DNA from 2 places in the Micromonospora sp. RTBAU3-60 genome. Region 2 is predicted to be linked to the other one. Evidence: riboswitches for the same ligand, from Rfam matches in the RefSeq annotation. Region 2 holds a riboswitch; the other holds the start of a gene.

Region 1 (3,536 bases), on a different contig from region 2:
GGACGGACAGTAGCCAGCGTAGAGCTTATTATGCTTACGTATCCGCCACCCTGCGAATCTCCCAGACAATCATGCCCGGACCGCTCGCGCTGGCCGCCGTGATGCGGTGTGTCGAACAACAGAAGGGCCCCTGAGTGTTGACCGGCCGCCGATATCTGCTGGCGTTCACTGATGAGCAGGCCGCGTACGCGGAGCAGGTGGGTGCGGTGTGCCGGGCGGTGTGGAATACGGCGTTGGAGCAACGCCGCATTTACCGCCGCCGTGGCGGGTTCATCGGCTACAACGAGCAGGCCCGGCAGGTGGCCGAGGCGAAGAAGGACCCGGACTGTGCGTGGCTGGCCGATGCGCCGTCGCACACATTGCAGCAGACGTTGCGGGACCTGGACCAGGCATGCAAGACGCACGGCACGTGGAAGGTGCGCTGGCGATCCAAGACGCGTACCGCGCCGTCGTTCCGGTTTCCCGACGCCGACCAGATCGGCGTGCGCCGGCTCAGCCGCCGGTGGGGTGAGGTACGCCTGCCGAAGTTCGGGCCGGTCAGGTTCCGGTGGTCCAGGCCGCTCGGCGGTGTCCTCCGTAACGCCACGGTCTCCCGTGACGGCGGACGCTGGTACATCTCGTTCTGCGTCGAGGACGGCGTGACCAAGGCGGCTCCGAACGGTAAACCGCCGGTCGGCGTGGATCGTGGTGTGGCCGTCGCCGTGGCCACCTCTGATGGGGGTCTGGACGATCGGGAGTTCGTCACCCCCGGCGAGGCGGTCCGGCTCAAGCGGTTGCAGCAGCGCCTGTCGCGGTCGCTGCGCGTTCACGGTCGTAACCGTGGGTCGAAACGCCGGGACGCTACCCGCGCGCAACTCGGCCGGCTGAATGCGCGGATACGAGCCCGGCGGACGGACTTCACCGCGCAGACCGCCGTGCGGCTTGTCCGCGAGCACGGCCTGGTCGCTGTCGAGGGTCTGCGGATCAAGAACATGACCGCAAGTGCCAAGGGAACCGTTGAGCAGCCTGGCCGTAACGTACGACAGAAGGCTGGCCTGAATCGGGCCATCCTGTCCAAGGGTTGGGGTGGGTTCCTGCTGAAGTTGGAGCATGCCGCCCGCTACCACGGGGCAAAGATCGAGAAGGTCAACCCTGCGTACACGTCGCAGACCTGCAACGCCTGCAAGCATGTCGCACCGGAGTCCCGCAAGAGCCAAGCGGTCTTCCGGTGCGTCGCCTGCGGCCATCAGGACCACGCCGACGTGAACGCGGCCAAGAACATACTCGCCGCCGGACTGGCGGTAACAGGGCGTGGAGACCTCGCCGTCGGGCAGTCCGCGAAGCGCCAACCACCCGAACTGATCGCAGCGTAAACGCCGATCAGCCTCGGGAGTCCCCCGCCTTTAGGCGTGGGGAGGAGGTCAACGAGAGCGTGCTGCACCAAGTCACGTGGCACGGGACCCAGCGGGGTCGGGCCCGCGACCAGGTCCCGCCGCCGCCTCGTACGGAGGTGGACCGGGCAGGTCGCGGCGTACCCGGTAGGATCGGCGCGGGCCGTGACTGGCGCGTGGGATGGAGCACCATCGGGGAGCGGTCCCGTCACGAGGACGCACGCCGAGCGCCTGGGCCTTCCGCACGTCATCAGGAGGTCGCATGTCGCTGAACGCCGAATCCACCGCCTTCCGCAGCGCGCTCGAGGTGATCCGCGCCGTCGAGCCGCGGGTGGCGGACGCCATCGGGGCGGAGCTGGCCGACCAGCGCCAGTCGCTCAAGCTCATCGCCAGCGAGAACTACGCCTCCCCCGCCACCCTGCTGGCCATGGGCAACTGGTTCAGCGACAAGTACGCCGAGGGCACGGTCGGCCGCCGCTTCTACGCGGGCTGCCAGAACGTGGACACGGTCGAGGCGCTCGCCGCCGAGCACGCCCGGGAGCTGTTCGGCGCGGCCCACGCGTACGTGCAGCCGCACTCCGGCATCGACGCCAACCTGGTCGCCTTCTGGGCGATCCTGGCCGATCGGGTGGAGTCCCCGGCCCTGAAGAAGGCCCAGGTACGCCAGGTCAACGAGCTGACCGAGGCGGACTGGTTCGCGCTGCGCCGGGAGCTGGGCAACCAGCGGATGCTCGGCATGTCGCTGGACGCCGGCGGGCACCTGACCCACGGCTTCCGCCCGAACATCTCCGGCAAGATGTTCGACCAGCGCAGCTACGGCACCGACCCGGCCACCGGGCTGGTCGACTACGACAAGGTCGCCGAGGCGGCGCGGGAGTTCAAGCCGCTGATCCTGGTGGCGGGCTACTCGGCGTACCCGCGGAAGGTCAACTTCCGGATCATGCGGGAGATCGCCGACGAGGTCGGCGCCACCTTCATGGTCGACATGGCGCACTTCGCCGGCCTGGTCGCGGGCAAGGTCTTCACCGGCGACTTCGACCCGGTGCCGCACGCCCACATCGTCACCACCACCACGCACAAGTCGCTGCGCGGCCCGCGCGGCGGCATGGTGCTCTGCGGCCCGGAGCTGGCCGACCAGGTCGACCGCGGCTGCCCGATGGTGCTCGGTGGCCCGCTGCCCCACGTGATGGCCGCCAAGGCGGTCGCGCTGGCCGAGGCCCGCCGCCCCGACTTCGCCGGCTACGCGCAGCGCATCGTGGCCAACGCGCAGGCGCTCGCCGAGGGGCTGCTGCGCCGGGGCGCGAAGCTGGTCACCGGCGGCACCGACAACCACCTGGTGCTGATCGACGTCTCCGGGTACGGCCTCACCGGCCGGCAGGCCGAGCAGGCGCTGCTCGACTCGGGCATCGTGACCAACCGCAACTCCGTGCCGCAGGACCCGAACGGCGCCTGGTACACCTCGGGGATCCGGATCGGCACCCCGGCGCTGACCACCCGCGGTCTCGGCACCGCCGAGATGGACGCCACCGCCGAGCTGATCCACATCGTGCTCGCCCAGACCACCCCGGCCGCGAACGCGGACGGCACCCCGTCCAAGGCCAAGTACGTGCTCGACCCGGCGCTGGCGGACAAGGTGAGCAAGCAGGCCAGCGAGCTGCTCACCAACTTCCCGCTCTACCCGGCCGTCGACCTGGGCTGACCTCGCCCCCGCCCGCCTCCCCGACGCCCCGCCCGGCCCCGCCCGCGCGGGGCGTCGGCACATCCGGCCGGAACAGCGTTGATCATGAGGTTGGCGGCGGAGGAAACGCTCTCTCCGCGGCTAACTTCATGATCAACGGGGGTGGGGTGGGGGGTCAGCGGAGGGGGCGCTTGAGGTGGTAGCGGTGCACCTCGGTGCTGCCCTGGACGTTGTTCACGTCCTCGGCGGCGGAGACCAGCTCCCAGCCGTCCCGGCCGACCCGGTTGAGGTGCGCGATCGCGGTGTCCCCGTACGCGGTCACGTCGGAGCGCGACCCGTCCGGGCCGTACCAGACGAACGAGACGTGGAAATTGCGGCCCTGCCCCTGATAGCGGCGGACCAGCAACGCGTACTCCCAGGCAACCATCCGTCCATTATCAACGGTCACCTCCGCGCCGGGCACACGGGTGGTGGCGGAGCGGCGACAC
Region 2 (3,536 bases):
GGAACTGAGCCACGCCGAGGCGCGGGAGCGGATGCTGCCGTTCATGCCCGAGCCCGTCGTGGCGACCACCCTCGGCATCCTGGGTACGCCGTCACCGGCCGAGCAGCGGGTCAGCCCGGACGTCGAGCGGTTGCTGGGACGGGCGCCAGGTACCTTCGCCGACTGGGCGGCGCGGAACGTGGCCGCCTTCCGCTGACCGAGCGGCTCGCCGGGCGGTCAGCCGCCCGGCGAGCCGGCCCGTGGTCAGCCCTGCGGACGGGGGCAGACGCAGAACGGCTGGCCGATCGGGTCGAGCAGCACGGTCCACCGCTCACCGCCCGGCTGGAACTCCGGCTTCGTCGCCCCGGCCGCCACGAATTCCTTCTCGGCGACGGTCACGTCGTCGACGTACACGTCCAGGTGGTAGCGCTTGCCGGCGGTGGCGTCCGGCCAGGCCGGCGGCGCGTACCCGTCGACCAGGCCGAAGCCGATGGAGGTCCCGTCCTTGCTGATCATCGCGTATTCGGCCTGGCTGTGGGTGATCTCCCAGCCCAGGACACGGGAGTAGAACCCGGCGTGGGCGGCCGGGTCGGAGCTGTCGAGGTTGACCATCGCGAGGTCGGCGTGCACTGTCATGCCAGCTATCCTGCCGACAGATCCTGACATCCTCTGGCAGGTACCGGGCCGATCTTTCAAAACACCGGGGTCGAGGCGCGCGTGTTCCACGAGCGGTGACCGACGCGATGTGCCTGCGCGGGGACGTATCGGGCGCATACGGTCGATCCCGATGGGCAAGGAGCAGCCATGGAGCCGACCGGCCCGGCCCCGCCGGCCGGTCCGCAACGGCCTGATACTGGGTGGGCTCGGGCTGGGTCTGTGCCTGATCGGCGTGGCCGGCCTGGGTGTCTGGAACGTGCAGATGATGATGCAGGCCAACGGCCCGGTGCGGGACACCGCCGACGCGTTCCTGCGGGAGGTGGCGAGCGGCGACACCGACAAGGCGTACGAGAAGCTGTGCCGCAACGCGCGCAGCCGGTGGAGCGCGGTCGGCTTCGGCAGCTGGGTACGCACCCCGCCGCAGGTCAGGGGCTACCAGATCACTGACGTGTCGGTGGCCACCCAGCGCGGCATCCCGCGCGCCACGGTGAAGGCTCGGCTGACCCGGGAGGGGGGCGCCAGTGAGGAGCGCACCCTGTCGGTGGTGCAGGAGGACGGCAAGTGGCGGGTGTGCGGGGACCCGTTCTGAGCTCAGCCGGGCGGGGACGACACGGTGGGCGGCGGTGTCCTATGGTGTCGACACCACGACTGGCGAGGGTGGGTCACCACCGGGGAGTGCGGGTCGGGGGCGTCGACCGCCTGGGTGCCCCTCATCGACGAGATGAGGAACCACATGTCCATCGCCCCGGCCGGTCGTCATCGGATCCTGCACCTGTCTGACACCCACGTCACCGCCAGCGGGGTGGACGAGGACGGCGTGGATGCCGTGGCGGCACTCGACCGCATCCTGCACGACGTGCGGTTCGTGCCGGGCATCGACCTGGTGGTCGTCAGCGGGGACATCGCCGACGACGGGTCAGTCGCCGGCTGCGCCGCCGTGCGGGCCAGGGTCGGCCGGTTCGCCCGGGACCGGGGGATCCCGCACGTCTACTGCCCCGGCAACCACGACACCCGCGAGTCGTTCGCCGCGGTGCTGGGCACCGGTCACCTGGCCGCGGACGGCGCCGACGTGGGCCAGCCGGCCGACCTCGGGTCCGGCCAGCGGGCGGCCGTGAGCGTGATCCGCGGGCTGCGGGTGGTGACGCTCGACAGCCTGGTGCCCGGGGCGGTGCACGGCGTGGTCGGTGACGAGCAGCTGCGGTGGCTGCGGTCGGTGCTGGCCCGGCCCGCCGAGGCCGGCACCGTCGTGGTGCTGCACCACCCGCCGATCGCGCTGCCCTTCTCGCCGCTGATGGGCTCGGTCAACCTGCGCGACGCCGAGCAGCTCGCCGCGGCCGTTGCCGGCGGCGACGTGCGGGCGGTCCTCTGCGGGCACTACCACCTGCAGCTGTCCGGGTCGCTGGCCGGCGTTCCGGTGTGGGTCACACCCGGCGTGGTCACCCGCATCGACCTCACCGCGCCACCGCGGCTGGAGCGGGCCGTCACGGGCGCCGGCGCGTCCGTCGTCGACCTCGGGGGTCCCGGGTCGCCGATGTTCCACACCCTGCACGCTCGCGACCCGCAGGCCGGCCGGCAGGTCTACCTGGTCGACGCGGTGTCGGGCGTGGACGTGCCCGGGGAGTGACGGCCCCGGCCGGTCAGCCGCGCGGGCCGAGGTCGCCGGAGCGGTAGTGCCGGCGGCAGAGGACCTGGTAGCGCACGTCGGCGTCGTCCACGGTGTCGCCGATGACGACCTGCTCGCCCTCGCGGACCACCCGCCCGTGGACGACGCGGGCGTTGAGCAGCCCCTCCCGGCCGCACCAGCAGAGCACCTCGACCTGGATGCGGGCCACCTCGTCGGCCAGCTCGAACAGCCGCTGGGCGGCCGGGAACAGGCAGGAGCGGAAGTCGGTGGCCAGGCCGAACGCGTACACGTCGACGTCGTAGTCGTCGACCAGCTCGGCCATCTGCTCCACGTGCTCGAGGTTGTAGAAGGACGCCTCGTCGCAGATCAGGTAGTCGACGCGTATCCCGTCGGCGAGCGCGTCGCGGACCAGGTCGCGCAGGTCGAGTGAGTCGGTGACCTCGATGGCGGCGTGCGCCAGGCCGATGCGGGTGGTGACCTGCGGGCCGAGCGACCGGTCGATGCGGGTGGTGACCAGGCCGCGGCGGCCCTGCCGGGCGTGGTTGTAGTTCATCTGCAGGGCCATCGTGGACTTGCCGCAGTCCATCGGCCCCCAGAAGAACTTCAGCGCGGCGGCGTGCAGCGGCCGCCCGTCGACGCCGCGCGCGGCGGCGCAGCCGCCGGCACGGTCGTCGCCGGAGCCGGAGAGGGGCCGGGCCAGGCAGATCGGGGCGGCGGCGTCGTCGGTCACGTCGGGGCAGCCTAGTCGATCGACCGCCCCCGATCAGGCCGGTGCGCCGCCGGCTTACAGCACCCGGGGCGGGGTGTTGCCGGCGGCGACGACGGCCCGGCGGATCGGCACCGCCGCGAGCAGCGCGAACCCGAGGACGAAGAAGATCAGCAGGGAGACCAGGCCCACCCGGTACGAGGCGGTGAGCTGGAACACCAGCCCGAAGGCGAGCGGTCCGAGCCAGCTGGTGCCCTTGTCGCTGATCTCGTAGAAGCCGTAGTACTCGCCTTCCTTTCCGGTGGGGATGAGCTGGCTGAACAGTGACCGGCTCAGCGCCTGGCTGCCGCCGAGCACCAGCCCGATGCAGCCGCCGAGCACCATGAACGGCAGTGGCGCCTCGGCGGGCAGCCGGAACGCGGCAATGATCACCGCGGTCCACAGCACCAGGGACAGCAGCACGGTCTTCCAGGCGCCGATGCGCCGGGCGAGGGCGCCGAGGGCGAGCGCCCCGCCGAAGGCGAGGAACTGCACCAGCAGGATCGTCACGATCAGGGTGCTCTGCTCGAG

The links. A riboswitch is a leader RNA that binds a small molecule or an ion and turns the genes downstream of it on or off. The one in region 2 is predicted to bind ZMP and ZTP.
Region 1: another riboswitch for ZMP and ZTP. It lies ahead of ACY34I_RS29680 (glycine hydroxymethyltransferase); the one in region 2 lies ahead of ACY34I_RS15675 (metallophosphoesterase).

The regions. Positions count from the first base shown of each region.
Region 1 covers NZ_JBUEGB010000047.1:19-3,554, forward strand. The annotation lists gene ACY34I_RS29675 (RNA-guided endonuclease InsQ/TnpB family protein) at 135-1,352, shown strand; ZMP/ZTP riboswitch at 1,526-1,614, shown strand; gene ACY34I_RS29680 (glycine hydroxymethyltransferase) at 1,633-3,069, shown strand; gene ACY34I_RS29685 (hypothetical protein) at 3,224-3,475, opposite strand.
Region 2 covers NZ_JBUEGB010000013.1:114,162-117,697, forward strand. The annotation lists gene ACY34I_RS15660 (SDR family oxidoreductase) at 1-196, shown strand, start outside; gene ACY34I_RS15665 (VOC family protein) at 244-615, opposite strand; gene ACY34I_RS15670 (Rv0361 family membrane protein) at 767-1,225, shown strand; ZMP/ZTP riboswitch at 1,271-1,348, shown strand; gene ACY34I_RS15675 (metallophosphoesterase) at 1,370-2,260, shown strand; gene ACY34I_RS15680 (thymidine kinase) at 2,274-2,990, opposite strand; gene ACY34I_RS15685 (MFS transporter) at 3,045-3,536, opposite strand, start outside.